Regions from separate parts of the Salinivibrio sp. SS3 genome, predicted to be linked through region 1. Evidence: riboswitches for the same ligand, from Rfam matches in the RefSeq annotation. Region 1 holds a riboswitch; each other region holds the start of a gene.

Region 1 (3,276 bases):
AGACGACGTTGATCAGCGGGGATCCCCTCTAACGCTTGCACCATGAGTTGGGCGGAAAATGGCAGATTAAAAAACACATGCGCGAGCAAAATGCCACTTAAACCATAAATAGAAAACGGCATCGTCGCATCAAAGTGCGCGAAGGCTTGCGCAATCCAGCCGCTGCGGCCATAGATGGCAACCAGTCCAAATACCCCCACCAATACCGGTAGCACCAAGGTCATGGCAAATAGCTTAAGCAGCCATGCCTTGGCTGGAAACTGCCGGCGATACAGGGCGTGGGCGACGGGTATCGCAAGCCCAACGCTGAGCATCACAGATAAGGTCGCCTGCTTAAAGCTAAAGTAGGTGACATGGCGCAGGTAGGTATCTTGCCACAACGCGGTGAGCACTAGGTCGTGGCTGTGAGAGAACAGCGCCCAGAGTGCGCTGCCAATCAAAACCACGACTAAGCTGGCCGCCATACTGCCCGGCCAGGTTCGAGAAGGGTTGAGCATCTTGGCTATTCAACCAGCGCGGTTTGCCAGTCACGCACCCATTGCTGGCGATTGCCCATCACTTCATCAGGCTGATATAGCAGGCTTTCCTCCGGCTTGTCTAAGGTGTAGAAGGCATCAGGCAGGTTGACATCGGTTACCGGATACATCCACTGCGTGGTTGGGAGCACAGATTGAGCTGCATCACTGAGCATAAATTGTAAAAACGCGTCTGCACGTTCCGGTTGATCCGTGTAGGCTGATTTTGCCACCACTTCGATTTGCATGTAGTGGCCTTCTTCAAACATGGCAGCGGCAAAGCGGTCGTCCTCATCAGCAACCCGGTGATAGGCCGGTGAAGTGGTGTAAGAAAGCACCATGTCGGCTTCTTTGTTAAGGAACATGTTGTACGCCTCGGTCCAGCCTTTGGTCACGGTAATGGTGTTATCAGCCAGTTCGCGCCATGCTTGTTGGTTGTCATCGCCATACACTTTTTGGATCCAGAGCATTAAGCCTTGGCCGACGGTTGAGACGCGCGGATCTTGGTAAATCACACTGATGTCATCACGCTCTTCAATCAAGGCTTTGAGGCTTTTGGGCGGGTCGAGCAAGCGGGTAGTGTCATACACAAAGGCAAAATAGCCGTAATCGTAAGGGATAAAGTAGTTGTTGTCCCACCCGCCAGGCACTTGCAGGCGCTCAGTATTGACTGCATGCTCAGCAACAATGCCGCTGCGCTCGGCTTCTTTCATTAAATTGGTATCCATCCCGAGCACGATATCGGCTTGGGTGGTTTCCCCTTCAATGCGTAGGCGATTGAGCAAAGCGGCGCCATCATCGAGAGACACGAATTCCAGTTGGCAATCGCACTGTTTTTCAAATTCGGCTTTGATTTTGGGCCCTGCGCCCCATTCGGCGATAAAGGAGTCATAGGTATACACGGTCAGTGGGTCCGCGGCGCGGGCACTGAGTGATAACAGCGACAGAGAAATCAGAGTGAGAACAGAGGTAAAAACTTTCACAGCACGCTCCTAAGTTGGGCGTGGGTGTTGAGGCAAGTTGATGGCAACATCAAGTCTCAATCCCTACGCCAGTGTTAGCTGGATCAGGTTCGATGGGTCTAGCGCAGAGCGCAATCTCAGCCATGAGGCTCCCCAATGAGTACCAAGCCATTGTACTGATTGGCTTAGGGTTAACCAAGCCTTTTAGTCAGCGAGTTGGTTAAGGTCCCAGTTGTAGTCGTATTCCAATGTTGCCTCTTGTGGCAATGGAATATCGCGATACTGGTTTATGTGAGCGATCACGCCTTGCTTATCGCCACCAAAATCAGCCTCAAACCACTCATAGATAGAAGAAAGCTGCCATTGATCGCCTTGCTGACTTACCCCTTTATCGCTATTAATAAAACGATAGGCCGCTTGTTCGAGCTGTGCCTCAAGCGCGTTTGCTTGGAAGGCCTTAGGTTGCAGGTTTGGACAACCCAAACTGGCACAGTTAACCGCATAGTGGGTACGCGGATCTTGCCATAGTGGGCGCAGAATGCGGTGCTCAATATCATTCAAGGTAAGGGGTTCACCTGCCACCGTGACCACCTCATCATCCCATGGGCCAAAGCTAAACAGCCCACCGAGTTTGGTGATGGAACTGACCGGGTACTCGGCGATAATCAGTTTTACGGTGACCGCATTGTAAAGGTTGACCCAATACGCGTATTGCTCGTTTTTGGTCAGGGTGCGCGGGTCGCGCGCGGTGAGCATGCGGATATAATGATCGAGGGCTTTCTTGTCAGCGTCGGTGACCGCCGCATAGTTAAATAAGGTGTGCTGCCCCTGAGGCTGCAAATACTTATCGAGCAATACTTGCCAGCTGTGATGAGTGAAGGTCGCCTGGCTGTCAGGATTATGGGCATCCCACATCGCCCAATACTCTGCTTTGGGGGCCGCTTGGCTAAACAGCGGAAAAACCAAACAGAATAGAAGTATCAAACGTTTTTGCATTGCCCGTCCTTATTTTCAGCAAGCCTTCTTTTCAGACTAGACCAAGCAAATGCGTTGTTGGTTTCATGGTGAATGGAAAAAAGTGGGGCTTGACCAATAAGCGCGGCGAGGATCGCGCTTATTGGTGGAGTGGGCTAAAGCGGGGATTTATGACAAAAAGTCCGGGATGCGCTGCTCAAAGCGCGAGATCTCAGCATCGTGCTGTAGGGTGAGGCCAATGCTATCTAAGCCTTCCAACAGGCAATGACGACGAAAATCATCCATTTGGAAGCTAAAGCAGTGCTCACCGGCTCGAATGGTTTGGGCGGGCAAATCCAGGGTTACCGTCGCGCCTTCATTTTCGGCTACATACGCAAATAAAGCATCGATTTGGGCTTCTTCAAGGGTCACCGGTACCATTTGGTTGTTGATACAGTTGCCATAGAAAATATCGGCAAAACTGGGGGCGATAATCACTTTAAAGCCGTAATCATCCAGCGCCCAGGGGGCATGTTCGCGTGACGAGCCACAGCCAAAATTCTCGCGGGTGAGTAGCACGCTTGCCTCTTGATAGCGCGCTTGGTTAAGCACAAACTCGGGGTTCGGTTGCTTGCCCGCATCGTCTAAAAAGCGCCAATCGTGAAACAGGTGCTGACCAAAGCCAGTACGGGTGACTTTTTGCAAAAACTGTTTGGGAATGATCGCATCGGTATCGACGTTCGCCGCATCCAATGGAGCAACAATGCCGGTGTGAGTGTGTATGCCTGACATAAGGCCTCCTTATAATTGGTTAACGTCGACAAAATGACCCGCGATAGCAGCGG
Region 2 (3,276 bases), on a different contig from region 1:
CTTTGATTATAAATTGCGCCTATTGCTTGTGATTTTTGATAGCTGCGATGCTCATGTATTGGCATACACTGTGCTTCTCGCTTCAAAACTCCCTGCGCATAGCACGCAATTTAACTATCAAAGCAATGATATGTAAGACTTTGATAAGACAGAATTGGTGCGGAGTGGTAGTTCAGTTGGTTAGAATACCGGCCTGTCACGCCGGGGGTCGCGGGTTCGAGTCCCGTCCACTCCGCCACTACTTAGAAACCCTGCTAATTTTAGTAGGGTTTTTTGTTATTGGGTCGTTGGGACGATTTGCTTTATAAATAAGCGATTAAACGTCTGAAGAGTAATTGGTGGTGGTAATTTGTCGCGGGATCGCTACAATAGGCACCTATCTACAGGGGTATAGCTCCAATTGGCAGAGCAGCGGATTCCAAATCCGCGTGTTGGGGGTTCGAATCCCTCTACCCCTGCCAAATATCAAAGCATCGACATTGTCGATGCTTTTTTGTATGTGAATCATCAAGCTTCTCGTAATCCGATAAGAGATAGATGAGAACATGCAAACGACAAAAAAGGCGTGTTGGGGGCTGGGACGCCAGCCCGGTCGAATCCCTCTACCCCTGCCAAACACCAAAGCATCGACATTGTCGGTGCTTTTTTTGTATGTGAATCATTAAGCTTCTAGCAACTCTGCCCCTCTTCCCTTTTTCTCCCTCCTGTTTCTTGTTCACATGTCGCGGTATGATGAGTTTTTACCAATCGAAAGGAGCACCCAGTGGTAAGCATATTGTGGGTAGGGCTTGGCGGCGCATTAGGGGCGTCCTCGCGTTTTTTAGTGTCAGAGTGGAGCGTCGCGGTGTTTGGTCGAGGATTCCCGTACGGTACCCTAATGGTTAATGTGCTGGGCTCATTAGCGATGGGGGTCTTTTTAGCGGCGATGAGCCAAGAGCTGATTGCCCCAGTGCCTTGGCGTCAACTGATTGCGATTGGCTTTTTAGGCGCGTTCACCACCTTCTCTACCTTTTCAGTGGATACCTTGCTCCTTTTTCAACATGGTGAGACGGTGAAAGCCTTGTTGAATGTGGGTCTCAATCTCGCGTTGTGCTTAAGTGCAGCCGCGATGGGCGCTTGGTTGCTAGCACGCATCACCGGTTAAGCGAAAACATCGTGTTACGTCGCTTGTTGTTGCGGCGGTGATTTCTTATACTGGCGTTGAACTTGTCGGAGTGCCAATTGGCTGAGACCACGTTAAGTGGGATCCGTTGAACCTGATCTGGTTAAGACCAGCGAAGGGAACAAGAGATGCTTCAGATCACAGACGCAACCCGTCTGCCAGTTTGCTCACATCTCAATTCAGCGTTTTCCGGCAAGCATTAATTCCCATAATGAACACCGGAGTAATGCTATGTCGACCCGTAAACAGGCCCGTCTTGAGGCCAAATCCTTTATCGATTCCCTCTCTGCGCAAACCCATCCCAACTCGGAGAAAGTTTATGTCGAGGGCTCGCGACCTGATATTCGTGTAGGGATGCGCGAGATCCATCTGTCTCCGACCTTTGTGGGCGGGAGTAAAGACAATCCGCAGTACGAGGACAATGAATCCATTCGGGTTTATGACACATCAGGGCCTTATACCGACCCACAGAGTGCTATCGATATTTACCAAGGCTTAGCGCCAGTGCGCAAAGCCTGGATTGATGAGCGTGCCGATACAGAGTTTCTTGATGCAGTGAGCTCAGACTATGCGCAGACTCGTCTCAGTGATGAAACCTTAGATGATCTTCGCTTTAGTGCCTTACCGCCTATCCGTCGGGCGAAACCTAACCAATGTGTGACCCAACTTCACTACGCACGCCAAGGCATTATCACCCCAGAGATGGAATTTATCGCGATCCGGGAAAATATGGGGCGTCAGCAGTATCGTGAAGAGCAGCTAAATCGCCAGCACCCAGGAGAAAGCTTTGGCGCGCATTTGCCATCACACATCACCCCCGAATTTGTACGCCAAGAGGTCGCTGAAGGACGCGCGATTATTCCGGCCAACATTAATCATCCAGAAGCGGAACCAATGATCATTGGGCGTAACTTTCTGGTGAAAGTGAATGCCAATATTGGTAACTCGGCGGTGAGCTCCTCCATTGAAGAAGAAACCGAAAAGTTGGTGTGGGCGACCCGTTGGGGAGCGGATACGGTGATGGATTTATCGACCGGACGCAATATCCACGAAACTCGCGAGTGGATTTTACGTAATAGCCCAGTCCCGATTGGCACTGTGCCTATGTATCAAGCGCTTGAGAAAGTGAATGGCATTGCCGAAGACCTGACTTGGGAAGTGATGCGCGATACCTTAATAGAGCAAGCCGAGCAAGGGGTGGATTACTTTACCATTCACGCTGGAGTGCGTTTGCACTATGTGCCCATGACCGCCAATCGCGTGACTGGGATTGTCTCGCGTGGTGGGTCGATTATCGCCAAATGGTGCTTGGCGCATCATCAAGAAAGCTTCCTCTATACCCATTTTCGTGAAATCTGCGAGATTTGTGCCGCGTATGATGTATCGCTGTCGCTAGGCGATGGATTACGTCCCGGCTCAGTGGCTGACGCGAACGACGAAGCGCAATTCAGTGAGCTACGTACTCTGGGCGAGCTTACCAAGGTGGCATGGGAATACGATGTGCAGGTGATGATTGAAGGCCCCGGCCATGTGCCCATGCACATGATCAAAGAGAACATGGATGAGCAGCTCACCCATTGCCATGAAGCGCCTTTTTACACCTTAGGCCCATTAACTACCGATATTGCGCCGGGTTACGACCACATCACCTCCGGGATTGGTGCGGCGATGATTGGCTGGTTTGGGTGTGCGATGCTTTGCTATGTCACGCCTAAAGAACATCTGGGTCTGCCCAATAAAGAGGATGTTAAAACGGGCATGATCACCTACAAATTGTGCGCGCACGCCGCCGACTTAGCTAAAGGACATCCGGGCGCCCAGGTGCGAGATAACGCCATTTCCAAAGCGCGCTTTGAATTCCGCTGGGAAGATCAGTTCAACCTTGCTTTAGATCCGGTGACGGCACGTGCCTATCACGACGAAACGCTCCCTCAAGAGTCGGGCAAGGTCGCACACTTTTGCTCCATGTGTGGGCCGAAATTCTGCTCCATGAAAATCAGCCAAGAAGTCCGAGATTATGCCAAAGAAAATGGCTATGCCGCCGCGGGCGAAGCGATTGATGTCACTATGCTGGAAGACCCGTTAGCGGGCATGCAACAAAAATCGCAAGAATT
Region 3 (3,276 bases), on a different contig from region 1:
CCTTGTTACCGATGCTCTCTCCCCCGTTCCCGACCTGATTTTACTCGATATGCGGATGCCGCAGCGCTCTGGCTTACTGGTGCTGGATGATCTTAATGACGCTTTAGATGAGCATTGCCCGCCCGTGATGGTACTCACCGCAGATAATGACCTGAATTTGCGTAACCAAGCGTTATGCCGTGGCGCGATTGATTACATCAGCAAACCCTTTGATCACGATGAGGTGTTACAACGGATTCAAAACCTTTTGCATCTGCAATTGAAAACCCGTAAAGAGCGCGATCAAGCGGCACGGCTGCAAATGCTGGTTAACAAACAAACGGCGGCTTTACGCGCGCTTTCTTTGACCCATCCGTTAACTGGGCTACCAAATCGTCGCGCATTATTAGATGCCGCTGAGCGCCAGCTGAGCAAAGGGCCGGTGACTGTGATGATGATTGCCTTAGATGGCATGGAAGCGGTGACCAAACACCAAGGCCATTTAATGACAGAGGCACTATACAAACAAGTGGCCAATCTGCTAGCCAATAGTACAGTGGCGCGCCCACATCGCATTGGCGTTTGGGATAGCACACGACTGGTGATGCTGATTGAAGAACACGATAACCATGCCGTAGAAAAAGCCGCGCGCATCAATCGGTTGATCAGCGGACATCACACGCTCGATGGGCGTTTAATGTTTTTACGTTGCCACATTGGTATCAGCCGCACGGAGCTTGAGACACAAGATGTGGCGCAACTGTTTCGTCAAGCCATTTTAGCGATTCCGACGGATGACCAACTTATCGGCGAATATCAGCCTGAGCTTGATAGCCAAGCTCAGCGCGCGCATTTGATTCGCACCGAATTAGGGCCAGCACTGCAAAGCGGACAATTATCACTGGCGTATCAACCCAAATGGCGATTAGACGGCGGTTTGATGATAGGCGCGGAAGCGCTGTTGCGTTGGCAGCATCCGACCCTTGGAGCCATCAGTCCGGCGGAATTTATCCCCATCGCCGAACGCAGCGCAGACATGATCCAACTGGGCGACCACGTACTGGTGATGGCCTTAGCCGCGGTTGAATGTTGGCGAAAAAACAAACTGATCAACGATAGCTTTCACCTGTCAGTCAATGTTTCTGCCCAGCAGTTTCGCCCCGGCTTTGCTGACAGCGTCTTAGCTCGGTGCCAGGCAGTTGATGTCCCTTTGCATCTGATTCAATTAGAGGTCACAGAATCAGCACTGATCCAGCACATGTCGGTGGCACTGAAAGAGCTACAACAATTGCGAGATGCAGGCATGCATATCGCCCTCGATGACTTTGGCACCGGCTATAGCTCGCTCAGTTACCTTAAACAGTTACCGGTCGATTGGGTCAAACTTGATCGCAGCTTTATCCAAGACTTGGCTACCAACGCCAGTGATAAGCACTTGGTGGGTAGCGTGATTGATTTGGCCCATGGTTTTGGTCATGGTGTGGTCGCCGAGGGCGTCGAAAAAGAGGACCAGCAGTATGTGCTACAAACCATTGGCTGCGACCAAGTGCAGGGCTTTTTATACGCACGGCCCCTAATTCAAGAGGGATTTGAACAACTGCTTAAAACCGCCAACCAAGGCAACGCGACCATTAATAGCAACGCGACGCTCAATAGCAATGCAACCAGCAACAGTAATGAGATGGCCTAAACGCGCAATTAGCACCCTCATACTTGCGCTTTATCACTAAGGTTTATATTCTGAGCGTGTTAGTCGGGGAGCAAGTAATTGCTGAGACTGCGAAAGCAGGACCCGTAGAACCTGATCCAGTTAGCACTGGCGGAGGGAACTGACACGTTCAGCATACGAAGTGGCCTATTCGGGCTCGCTTTGTCTCCTTCCGCCCCTGATGATTAAGGGGCCAATATGAACCTATCTCCACCTGTTATTCTTACCATCGCCGGCTCAGACAGCGGTGGCGGTGCCGGCATTCAAGCTGATATTAAAGCGATTTCAGCTACCGGCGGTTATGCGTGCTCGGTGATCACCGCATTAACCGCGCAAAACACCTGTGGCGTTGAGGCCGTCTCGGCGGTTGATCCTGGTTTTGTCCGCGCCCAATTAGATGCGGTGTTGTACGATATGCCGGTGCGTGCAGTGAAAATCGGTATGCTCGCCAACCAAGCGATTATTCGCGAAGTAGCCGCCGTGTTGGCGCGGTCGCCACACTTACCGGTGATTTTAGATCCCGTGATGGTGGCTACCAGCGGTGATCCTTTGTTGGATAAACACGCCATGACAGCGCTGATTGAAGAGCTGATCCCACGCGCAACCGTGCTCACCCCCAACTTGCCGGAGGCGGCGCGATTAACCGGTCAGCCTGTCCCTACCTCCATTGAGAAAATGCATGCGTTAGTCCCCGCCTTGCGTCGCCTCGGCTGCCCGTACGTGATGCTCAAAGGTGGCCATTTACATCACGCCACTGAAAGTGTGGATGTATGGATTAGCCGAGATACGTGCCAAACCCTGAGTGCCCGTCGGGTTGAGACCGCGAATACTCACGGCACAGGCTGTTCACTGTCTGCAGCGATCGCCTCTTATTACGCCCAAGGGATGACACCCATTGAAGCCGGGCGCGCGGCGAAACATTATCTCACCGACGCGTTGGCGCATAGCCAGCAGTTAAAGGTGGGAAGAGGCGCAGGGCCTGTTCATCATTTTTACGCTTACCCCGTTGAGGCGCGTCAACCCGATGTAAAAGAAGCCTCGGTCGAATAGACGGTTTTTCACCAATAGGGCACCTAAAGCGAGTCCGCCGCTCCTAAGGTGAAGCGGCGGACTGTTCGGGAAAGGCTAACAGCAGGTGTCGCGTGTGATGAATGGTACCCGAATTACGCCGCTGACCAATGCGGTAAACGCTCGGCTGAAATATAGAATACGCGATCGCCAGGGGCGACGTCTGTTGCAAGGTTGGGGTTAAGGGTAATGCCTTCACCTTTATCGAGACCAATTAATGTCGCATCGTATTCGTGCTTTAATTGGTTGAACAGGGTGCCCACATCCGTGGCGCTCGCATTGGTGGGATAGCGTGCGCAATACTGCGTCATCCCCTGTGCTGTGCTTAACAGCTCGTGATGCAACTGGCTGGAACCCGGATCCACGGCAGCTTTCGCTAGCATTTCCACCGACACAGATGGCACACACTCGGCGTGTGGATAGTGCTGTTTTAATATTTGGCTGAGTGCATCATCTTGAAAGTAGGCGAGCAGATGCGCTGAGGGGTTTTTGTGCGCGCAAAATAAGGCCGCTGACAGGGT

What was found. A riboswitch is a leader RNA that binds a small molecule or an ion and turns the genes downstream of it on or off. The one in region 1 is predicted to bind thiamine pyrophosphate.
Region 2: it holds a riboswitch for thiamine pyrophosphate, as region 1 does, so the genes downstream of both, thiC (phosphomethylpyrimidine synthase ThiC) here and thiB (thiamine ABC transporter substrate binding subunit) in region 1, are expected to answer to the same signal.
Region 3: it holds a riboswitch for thiamine pyrophosphate, as region 1 does, so the genes downstream of both, thiD (bifunctional hydroxymethylpyrimidine kinase/phosphomethylpyrimidine kinase) here and thiB (thiamine ABC transporter substrate binding subunit) in region 1, are expected to answer to the same signal.

Annotation. Positions count from the first base shown of each region.
Region 1 covers NZ_MEBQ01000009.1:152,510-155,785, forward strand. Annotated here, with positions in the region: gene thiP (thiamine/thiamine pyrophosphate ABC transporter permease) at 1-497, opposite strand, end outside; gene thiB (thiamine ABC transporter substrate binding subunit) at 503-1,498, opposite strand; TPP riboswitch at 1,542-1,643, opposite strand; gene BGL48_RS05400 (DUF547 domain-containing protein) at 1,682-2,473, opposite strand; gene leuD (3-isopropylmalate dehydratase small subunit) at 2,621-3,223, opposite strand; gene leuC (3-isopropylmalate dehydratase large subunit) at 3,233-3,276, opposite strand, start outside.
Region 2 covers NZ_MEBQ01000011.1:53,388-56,663, reverse strand. Annotated here, with positions in the region: rRNA gene rrf (5S ribosomal RNA) at 1-1, shown strand, start outside; tRNA gene BGL48_RS06100 (tRNA-Asp) at 162-238, shown strand; tRNA gene BGL48_RS06095 (tRNA-Trp) at 385-461, shown strand; gene crcB (fluoride efflux transporter CrcB) at 764-1,144, shown strand; TPP riboswitch at 1,201-1,300, shown strand; gene thiC (phosphomethylpyrimidine synthase ThiC) at 1,394-3,276, shown strand, end outside.
Region 3 covers NZ_MEBQ01000003.1:86,969-90,244, forward strand. Annotated here, with positions in the region: gene BGL48_RS00925 (putative bifunctional diguanylate cyclase/phosphodiesterase) at 1-1,669, shown strand, start outside; TPP riboswitch at 1,724-1,824, shown strand; gene thiD (bifunctional hydroxymethylpyrimidine kinase/phosphomethylpyrimidine kinase) at 1,886-2,737, shown strand; gene BGL48_RS00935 (potassium channel family protein) at 2,851-3,276, opposite strand, start outside.